Regions from separate parts of the Sporosarcina sp. FA15 genome, predicted to be linked through region 2. Evidence: riboswitches for the same ligand, from Rfam matches in the RefSeq annotation. Region 2 holds a riboswitch; each other region holds the start of a gene.
What was found. Region 2 has a riboswitch for S-adenosylmethionine ahead of ACP8HG_RS17125 (methionine ABC transporter ATP-binding protein). Riboswitches for the same ligand answer to the same signal wherever they lie in the genome.
Positions count from the first base shown of each region.

Region 1: another riboswitch for S-adenosylmethionine. It lies ahead of ACP8HG_RS15425 (O-acetylhomoserine aminocarboxypropyltransferase/cysteine synthase family protein); the one in region 2 lies ahead of ACP8HG_RS17125 (methionine ABC transporter ATP-binding protein).
Region 3: another riboswitch for S-adenosylmethionine. It lies ahead of ACP8HG_RS01675 (methionine ABC transporter ATP-binding protein); the one in region 2 lies ahead of ACP8HG_RS17125 (methionine ABC transporter ATP-binding protein).

Region 1 is NZ_CP188818.1:3,289,976-3,293,255, reverse strand. Features, by position in the region: gene ACP8HG_RS15435 (aspartate aminotransferase family protein) at 1-809, shown strand, start outside; gene ACP8HG_RS15430 (glycerol-3-phosphate acyltransferase) at 872-1,507, opposite strand; SAM riboswitch class I at 1,653-1,768, shown strand; gene ACP8HG_RS15425 (O-acetylhomoserine aminocarboxypropyltransferase/cysteine synthase family protein) at 1,893-3,182, shown strand; gene ACP8HG_RS15420 (hypothetical protein) at 3,190-3,280, shown strand, end outside.
Region 2 is NZ_CP188818.1:3,634,487-3,637,766, forward strand. Features, by position in the region: gene ACP8HG_RS17115 (MetQ/NlpA family ABC transporter substrate-binding protein) at 1-174, opposite strand, end outside; gene ACP8HG_RS17120 (methionine ABC transporter permease) at 285-947, opposite strand; gene ACP8HG_RS17125 (methionine ABC transporter ATP-binding protein) at 937-1,962, opposite strand; SAM riboswitch class I at 2,141-2,252, opposite strand; gene ACP8HG_RS17130 (sulfite exporter TauE/SafE family protein) at 2,418-3,125, shown strand; gene ACP8HG_RS17135 (NAD(P)-dependent oxidoreductase) at 3,157-3,280, shown strand, end outside.
Region 3 is NZ_CP188818.1:326,334-329,613, forward strand. Features, by position in the region: gene ACP8HG_RS01670 (pyridoxal phosphate-dependent aminotransferase) at 40-1,209, opposite strand; SAM riboswitch class I at 1,711-1,821, shown strand; gene ACP8HG_RS01675 (methionine ABC transporter ATP-binding protein) at 1,927-2,940, shown strand; gene ACP8HG_RS01680 (methionine ABC transporter permease) at 2,930-3,280, shown strand, end outside.

The DNA of each region.
Region 1 (3,280 bases), 340 kb from region 2:
ATTACCGCAGACCTGCGGGACAGTCAATTGAGGAGTACAACATACAACGTGCCCAAGAGTTTGAAGAGAAAATCATTTGGGAACAGAAGGAAACAATCGCTGGGATTATTATGGAACCGCTTATTACAGGAGGCGGTATACTCATCCCACATCCAATCTACTTGGAAAAGGTTCAGGAAATCTGTACACGCCACGGTGTACTGCTAATTGTTGATGAAGTCATTTGTGGATTCGGCAGAACTGGGAAAGACTTTGGTCATCAGCATTTTAAGTTGAAACCGGACATTATTACGATGGCAAAGGGACTAACGAGCGCTTACTTGCCACTTTCGGTTACGGCTATTCGAAAAGATATTTATGAAAAGTTCGATACAGGAGAAGATAACAGTCATTTCCGCCATGTTAATACATTTGGCGGGAATCCTGCGGCTTGTGCAGTCGCGTTGAAGAATCTTGAAATCATTGAGAGAGAAAATCTTGTTGAACGGTCGGCTGAGCTTGGCGAGCGCCTTCTAAAAGAGTTGGCTTGCTTATTGGATCATCCTTTTGTTGGCGATATTCGCGGGCTCGGATTCTTGTTAGGCATTGAACTTGTAGAGAACAAAGAAACGAAAGAACCTGCTGCAAACGCCCGTGTTGCGAAAATCATTGGCGAATGTAAGGCGAATGGACTTATTATTGGAAGGAACGGCGATACAGTTGCTGGCTATAACAATATTCTAGCGCTAAGCCCACCGCTGTCTTGTACCGATGAAGACGTGGACTTTATTATTGCGGTTATGAAGAAAGTGTTCAATGAAAATGCATGAGTTAGGATGAGATTTTTAATCTTGCTAAACCAAAAACGGAGAACCTCCAATTATAGGGGTCCTCAGTTTTTGGTTTTATTTTTTCTAAAGACCATTGAAACGCGCTTCTCGCTACGCTCTTTCATACGCTGAAAATTCTCGAGATGTTTCCAAATGGCGATTGCAAATAACAAAGTTGCTATTACGACTGGCCAGTATCCGTCTGCCAATACTGCCATCGCGATGAGCGTGACGTAGAGCATCAGCACACCAAACACGAGAAAGTCTGTTACTAGCGCTACGACGACAAATAATGCAAAACCAATGAGCCCGATCTGCCAGTCGATTGCAAGCAGTACACCAATTATTGTCGCTGTTCCTTTTCCGCCGTTAAAGTTCATATAAAATGGAAAGTTATGCCCAATAACGGCTGCGGCGGCTGTAAGAAATAAAAGTAAAGCCACAAAGGCTTCTGAAAATCCTGCGTTTTCTGCGAAATAGTGCACAAGTAAGACAGCTCCTGCACCTTTACTGATATCGATTACTGCAACTAATGCGCCGAACTTCTTCCCGAGAACAATGGTCGCATTCGAGGCACCGGCATTTTTCACACCGGTTTCTTTCAAGTTAACGCCGGATATTTTCTGCGCAACAACTGATCCATGCAGGCAACCAACTGCATATCCCCATAAGAGCACGCCTACAGTCCATAACCACATATCAAGTTCCTCCTAAAATAACGGTAGTCTAAGTGTAACATTCCACATAGACACAAGTTTCAGAAATATTATTCGGTAAACTATTGACAAAGTATTGAGATATCTACTATACTATGTCACAAGATGGAAAACTGAATATCACAAACTCTTATCAAGAGCGGCGGAGGGAATAGGCCCTGCGATGCCCGGCAACCAGCAAGTGACTAACTTGCAAAGGTGCTACTTCCTACAGATTCGTGCGAACGGTCTGAAAGATAAGGGGAGGAATAAGCGAAAGCGTAACCCTCTTCTTAAGCGAAGGGGGTTATTTTTCATTCCAAAAATACCCCTAACGTCTCCGCCCATTACAATCACATCCATCTAAAAAACTCTGGAGGTAATGACGATGACAAAACTTCAACCCGAAACACTTCTTCTGCACGGTGGACAAAAACCGGATCCTGTAACAGGTTCACGCGCAGTTCCAATTCATAGAACCTCATCTTTTGTATTCCGTGATACAGAACATGCTCAAAAACTATTTGCACTACAAGAAGCAGGCAACATCTATACACGAATTACAAATCCAACTGTTGCAGTTTTTGAAGAGCGTATTGCGCTTCTTGAAGGTGGTACGGCGGCAGTTGCATTCTCCTCAGGTATGGCAGCTATCGCTTTCTCTATCTTGAACGTAGCTGGTGCTGGAGATGAAATTGTCGCAGCAAGCAACTTATATGGCGGTACTTATAATTTATTCGCCGCTACACTTCCGCGCTACGGTATCAATGTAAAGTTTGTCGATGCAACAGATCCTGAAAACTTCCGTGCAGCAATTACAGATAAAACAAAAGCAATATTCGCAGAAACAATCGGTAACCCGAGTCTTCATGTACTCGATATTGAAGCGGTTGCGGACATTGCGCATGAAAACGGTCTACCGCTTCTTATTGATAGTACATTTGCTTCGCCATATGGTTCGAATCCTATCGAATTTGGTGCGGATGTTGTCATCCATTCCGCTACAAAATGGATTGGCGGACACGGTACCACGATCGGTGGAGTTGCTGTTGATGCGGGTACATTTGACTGGACGCAAGGGAGGTTTCCTGGCTTCACAGAGCCTGATGCGTCATATCATGGTCTCCGTTACGGAATTGATACAGCAGCGGCGGCATTTGCGACTAAACTACGCGTTCAACTATTGCGTGACTTCGGACCTTGCTTAGATCCAGATAGTGCATTTAATTTCCTCCAAGGACTTGAAACACTGCATTTGCGTGTGACAAGACATAATGAAAATGCCGTTAAAGTAGCGGAGTTCTTGAAAAAACATCCATCTGTCGAATGGGTAACATATACAGGCAACGAAGATCACCCATCTTATGACCTTGCGAAAAAGTACTTGAAAAACGGCTTCGGTTCCATTATTGTATTTGGTATTAAAGGTGGACGGGATGCAGGCCGGAACGTGATTGATAACGTCAAAATCTGGTCGCATGTTGCGAATGTTGGGGATGCAAAATCACTAATTATCCATCCAGCTTCAACGACGCATCAGCAGCTTGGGCCTGAGGACTTGAAAAAATCAGGTGTGACTGAAGAATTGATTAGACTATCGGTGGGCCTTGAATCCGCGGAAGATATTATTGCAGACCTTGCACAAGCAATCGAACTAGCGGTACCAGTAACAGTATAATTTTTTGGTGACAAGAAAGGGCGTGACAATCGTGGAGACGGGGATAGTGGAAATCGGGCATCTGGTATTGGAATCAGGAGTCGTCTTGGTAAATGTAC
Region 2 (3,280 bases):
TTCAATTCCTTCTTTTGCCGCTTTTTCTTTCAGCAATGGCCATTGGACACCATCTGCACCGTTGACACCAATTTTCACTTTGACTGTATCACTATTTCCGCTTTCTTTCCCGCCGCAAGCAGCGAGTACAATAGCAGTTAATACTGCTAAACTTACTAACCATAATTTCCTCATTTAATTCGTCTCCTTTTAGTTGAATGATTGTATTTTTTAAAGATTATTAAGTATAAGATTCTTTGACCTGGAACAGTGTCTAGCTCCAGGCATCTTGCACTTTTCCCAGATTACCGACGCATGATTTTTTTAGAAAGTGTATTGCCAAGCCATTGTGCTAATTGCACCATGATGATTAAAATGACGACCGTAACGAGCATGACACTACCGTCGAACCGTTGATAACCGTATGTCATCGCGACATGTCCAAGACCTCCGCCGCCAACTGTTCCGGCAACTGCCGAGAAATCGATCAGACTGACGGAAACGAAGGTAAGTCCTAAAATAAGTGGACCCAATGCTTCTGGTATCAAAACCGTGAAGATAATCCGAAGAGGGCTTGCACCCATTGCCTGTGCTGCTTCAATAACGCCAGGATCAATGCTGACCAAGTTATTTTCAACAACTCGGGCAATGACGAATGTTGCAACAATTGTCATCGGAAAAATGGCTGCTGCGGTTCCGATTGTTGTCCCGACAACTAATCTTGTCAGTTGTGAAATGGCTACTAAGAAGATGATGAACGGAACAGGCCGAACGATGTTAATGACTATATTTAATATTTGAGAAACAAGTTTGTTTTCCAAAATATTATTTTGCCTAGTGACAAATAATAGCAGGCCAATTGCAATTCCAAAAATGGAACCAAAAACGAGAGTGGCGATTACCATGATCAGTGTTTCACCGGTTGCTTCTACAATCCGGGGCCAAAATGTAAGCCAATCAACGTTCATCTTGTAGGACCTCCTCTATGTCTACAATTAATTCAAGTTCTTTTAATACATGGCTTACAGCATCCGTTTCTCCTTCAAATGAAACAAGTAGATTGCCAAAAAATCGTTCCTGTAATTCTCGAACTGAACCGTAAACGATGTTGAAATCAACATCGTGTTTACGTGTAACTTTTGAAAGAACAGGATCACTTGCAATATCTCCTTTGAAAATAACTCGATATAACTTGGTACCACCTTTTGATTGCCACTCATTAATCAATTTTTCTGAAGGTAGATCCTGCTGCACGGATTGGATGAATCGTTGTGTTGTCGAATGTTGAGGATCAGTAAATGTTTCAAAAACATCACCTGTTTCGATTACTTCTCCATTTTCCATGACCGCTACTTTGTCGCAAATTGTTTGAATAACATGCATTTCATGTGTGATAAGGAGGATTGTAATACCCAAATCCTTATTCACCTTTTTCAACAACCGCAGTATATCGGCGGTCGTATCAGGATCTAGTGCAGATGTGGCTTCATCACAGATTAGGATGTCTGGTGAAGTGGCGAGTGCTCTGGCTATACCTACGCGTTGCTTTTGCCCTCCTGATAGTTGGTCCGGATAATCTTTAGCTTTATCGGCCAGGCCAACGAAGTCCAATAATTCCTCGACGCGTTCCGCAATTGCTTTTTTTTGCATTCCGCCAAGTTTCAAAGGATACGCGATGTTTCCTGCAACTGTCCGTGAGTTCAGCAAGTTGAAGTTCTGAAAAATCATGCCGATGTTGCGACGTTGCGTCCGTAAATCTTTTGAGGATAATGTACTGACGTCGATGTCTCGAATGAAAACAGAGCCTGAAGTCGGGCGTTCAAGCATATTTACTAACCGTAGCAATGTGCTTTTTCCAGCGCCGCTAAAACCGATGATGCCGAAAATTTCACCTTTTTCAACGAAAAGAGAAACATCTTTTACCGCATGTACCTCACGCTTCCCAAGGGCGAACGTCTTGGATGCATTTTTAAATTCAATCATGTATTGACCCCCTAAGTACTTCGTTAATTCTGTGCGGACAACGGATGCAACTAGCAAAATGACTTGTGACCCCGAGCATCTGGCCGCTGAAGCTAGATAGTTGTAAGAACGAAAAAAATCCCTCTTTTTCTTAAAATAGATAAGAAAAAGAAGGATTCTAATAAAAGAAGCCATCTCGTTCTCATCTTCCAAACGCATACGCGTCTGTAGGAGTTGGCACAGTGTTCATTGGTCATGAACCTGTTGCCGAGATGTCATAGGGCCTGTCCCTCGATCTCTCTGGATAAGAAAGTGATGTAGTGCTATTCGATTGTTGCAAGAATTGAATCTAACTCTAGTGTGCAAATTAGGTAAAGTCAATGAATTTACTAAAGTAAAATAATTCAGATTACTAATAGTCGTAAACAATTTCAGAATTCTGATACACTTAAAGTGATAGAGAAAGCGGTGTGAGAATGACAATTTTTATATTTATTAGCATTATACTTTTTGCGTCCATTTTACAGACAAGTACAGGATTTGGTTTTTCGATCATGGCGACACCTTTTCTACTCATGATTTTCAATCCGATGGAGGCCATTCAGATAAACCTAGTTTTGTCGCTTGTTATTTCGAGCGCACTTATTGCTAAAATACGTAAAGATGTGGATACAGACCTATTAAAAAAGTTGATAATCGGGAGCTTATCTGGACTGCCAATTGGTATCATTTTGTTCATTTCGGCGGATATCAACAAATTGAAAACGGGCATAGGCATTGTTCTTCTTTTGCTAACACTGCTGCTTGTCCTGAACCTTCGAATTAAGAGAACTAAACGTGGGGACTTTGTTGTTGGCGGATTATCCGGTACATTGACGACAGGAATTGGCATGCCAGGTCCGCCGCTTTTGCTCTACTTTGCAGGAACAGCTATGCAAAAAGAAACATTACGTGCAACGACACTCGCGTTTTATTTATTCATCTATTCCGTTAGTCTACTCATTCAAGTGCTTTTTGTTGGTACAAATAAAGGTATCTGGACCTCAATCGGAATGGCACTGCCGCTAGTATTTGTTGGATTGTATCTAGGACAACTACTATTCCGTCATATCAGTCAAAAGACCTTTCGGATCTTCACATATGGTATTTTACTATTTACGGGCGTTTATTTATTAATAAAATGAGAAAGTAATTTATAGAATGGAGATGTTTCTTATGAAAATCGCATTGTTTGGGGCAACAGGGCGTGTGGGTGGGGAAGTCCTAAAATTAGCATTAGCAGAAGGGCATGAAGTGACGGTACTTGTCCGTTCACCTGAGAAATTGGCGCCACATGATA
Region 3 (3,280 bases), 1.3 Mb from region 2:
CTCCTGGCTTTTTTGATATGAAATTCAAATTAAATTATTTTATCGTGAAAAAATATCGAGTTTTTCAATTCGTGCAACTGCTTCTTTTAAACGGTCTTCACTTTCCAATAAGCCAACACGTATATATCCTTCACCATACCTTCCAAAAGCATGGCCCGGTGCTACGGCAATGTCTGCTTTGTCTAATAGTAACTTGGTGAATGATTCGCTTGTATATCCTTCTGGTACAGGTAACCAAGCGAAGAAAGATGCAGCGGGCGCGATGACATCCCAACCGATTCGTTTACATTCGGAAATTAAGACATTCCGGCGGCTTTCGTAAAGTGAAACGAGCTCATCCACACAATCCTGGCTTCCCGATAATGCCTCTGTTGCTGCGCGCTGAATTGCTGGGAATATATCTATGAATAAATGATCCTGCAATAAGCTGATTGCTTCGATAATATCGGCATTACCGATGGCAAAACCGACCCGCCATCCCGCCATATTATACGTTTTTGACAATGTGTACATTTCAATTCCAACTTCTTTTGCACCTTCTGCTTGCAGGAAACTGACAGGTTTCGCACCGTCAAAACCGATTCCACCATAGGCAAAGTCATGCAAAATTGCAATATCATTGTCTTTTGCCAAAGCAATCGTTTCTTCGAAAAATGGAAGTGTGGCTGTTGCGCTTGTTGGGTTATTTGGATAGTTCAAATACATTAATTTTGCTTGCTTCTTTTGTTCATCGGAAAGAGCAGAGTAATCAGGTAAAAAATCGTTTTCTGCAAGTAATGGCATTAAATCGTATTTAATATTGGCTAAGCTTACACTCGATAAATAATCGGGATATCCCGGATCCGGCAATAAAAGTAATTCATCTTCGTTCATAATCGCGAGGGGTAACTCGACCAATCCAGGTTTTGTTCCAAATAGAATCGCTACCTCTGTTTTAGGATCAATATGAACATCGTATTCTCGTTTATAAAAGTCAGCAACAGCCTGTTTTAATTCGGCAGTCCCTCTGAAAGGGGAGTATCCATGTGTTGTTGGATCTTCGACTGCTTCTTGGAGTGCTTTTATAATATGTGGAGGTGTCGGTTGATCGGGATTTCCACGCCCCAAGTTAATAACGTCGCGTCCTTCAGAAAGTGCTTCTTGTACGTTTCGAACAAGTGATGCGAAAAAGTGCGGTGGTAGGTTCTTGAGTCGATTTGATAGTGCCATGTAATAACCTCTCTTCTATGTAATCCAATCTTTAGTGTAAAAGAGTAAGATAGTATAAGTTTTTCACTTGGAGCAGTATCTAGACTCCAGCGCTTGTCGGGTCTACCAAGGCGCTTGCGCTTTTCTTATTGTCTAGCTCCAGGAGCCAGCCGCTCGGAGGCCCACAGGAAGTGGGTCACCTAGCCATTGCCGCAGGACGCGGCGTACTTAGGCTAGGTTCCTTGAAAGCAATCCAGCTATGTGGCAAAGAGCGCCACGTCGTGCCTGCAAGGATGCAGGTATGCAGTCGTTGCGACAGGACGTCGCGCTCTTAGACTGCCTTCCCCTGGATCGACTTATGCCTGTCGCGTCTAGACGGCGCCTTCCGCTTTTCTTATTGTCAGTATACATGGAATGAAATGAAAATGATAATAAATTGTTATATATCAGAACATATTATGTTGACAATCTTATTGAGACATACTAATATGAAACTTATCAATCAAAATAATTACATAATGGTACTTATCAAGAGAGACTGAGGGATAGGCCCGATGACGTCCAGCAACCCCTTGCGTAATGTAAGGAAGGTGCTAACTCCTACAGAGTGAATTTCATTCTGAAAGATGAGCTGAAACCTTTTTATTTTCGGTGCTTCTTTCATATATGAGAGAAGCATTTTTATATGGTCAGACATCTGAGATTTCGTACTTCTATTTATAGAAAGAGGAGAATTGCATGATTCAAATTCAAAACGTATCAAAAGTATACAAAACAAAAGAGAGAATCGTGACTGGTGTTGATAATGTCTCACTCGACATTAACACAGGAGAAATTTTCGGAATCGTAGGTTACTCAGGTGCAGGGAAGAGTTCTCTTATCCGTTGTCTAAATTTGTTGGAAAAACCAACGAGCGGAACGATCTTAGTAGATGGATTAAATTTGATGAAGTTACGGGGGAATAATCTCCGTCAGGCACGTCTGAAAATAGGAATGATTTTTCAACACTTTTATTTAATCAGCCAAAAGACAGTATATGAAAATATAGCATTTGCTTTACGGGCAGCCAAAACGCCTGCCAATAAAATAAACGCTCGGGTAACGGACTTACTAGAAATGGTTGGCCTCTCGGATAAACGGGATGTTTATCCTGCGCAGCTGAGTGGTGGCCAGAAGCAGCGGGTAGGTATTGCCCGAGCACTAGCGAATAATCCTTCAGTGTTACTGTGTGATGAAGCAACATCTGCATTAGATCCAAATACGACGCTATCTATTTTAAGGCTGTTGAAGAAAATAAATAAAGAATTACAGATTACAATCGTTCTAATAACACACGAGATGAATGTCGTGAAAGAAATTTGTGATCGCATGGCAATTATGCAAGATGGAAAAGTGATTGAAGAAGGACAAGTATATGATATATTTTCAGATCCTCAAGAAGAATTGACGAAAGAATTTATTAGTAGTGTTGTGTCATTTGATGTGCCGTCAATAATTTTGAGCAAGTGCACGGGCAAACTGGTCAAAGTCATGTTTAAAGGTGATGTCGCAGGCGATGGAATTATCTCAGATACTGTGCAGCAATTTACTATACAAGGTAATTTCCTACACGGCTCCATTGAATATATTCAAGAAAGGCCACTCGGTACTTTCCTGATGGAACTAAAAGGCGAGGATGACGAAATAGAAAAGGCAATTGCCTATATGTCATCACGAGCTGCTCAAGTGGAGGTAATTGACAATGGGAATTGATTTACAACACGTTATAGAGTTAATGCCTGATATTACAAAAGCATTTGGGGAAACACTTTATATGATAAGTATTTCTCTCGTTATCGCACTTGTTATTGGGCTTCCGCTAGGGATTTTGCTGTTCACTACCGATAAAGGCTTATTTTTAGAAAATCGGGCATTGAACTCAGTTATTGGCTTTATCGTCAATATGGTCCGTTCTGTGCCGTTTATTATTTTACTCGTCGCGTTAATCCCTTTAACGATTTTAATAGTAGGTACTCCGATTGGCCCTGGGGCTGCTAGTGTTTCATTATCTGCGGCAGCAATCCCTTTTTTCGCAAGAATTGTGGAGACTTCA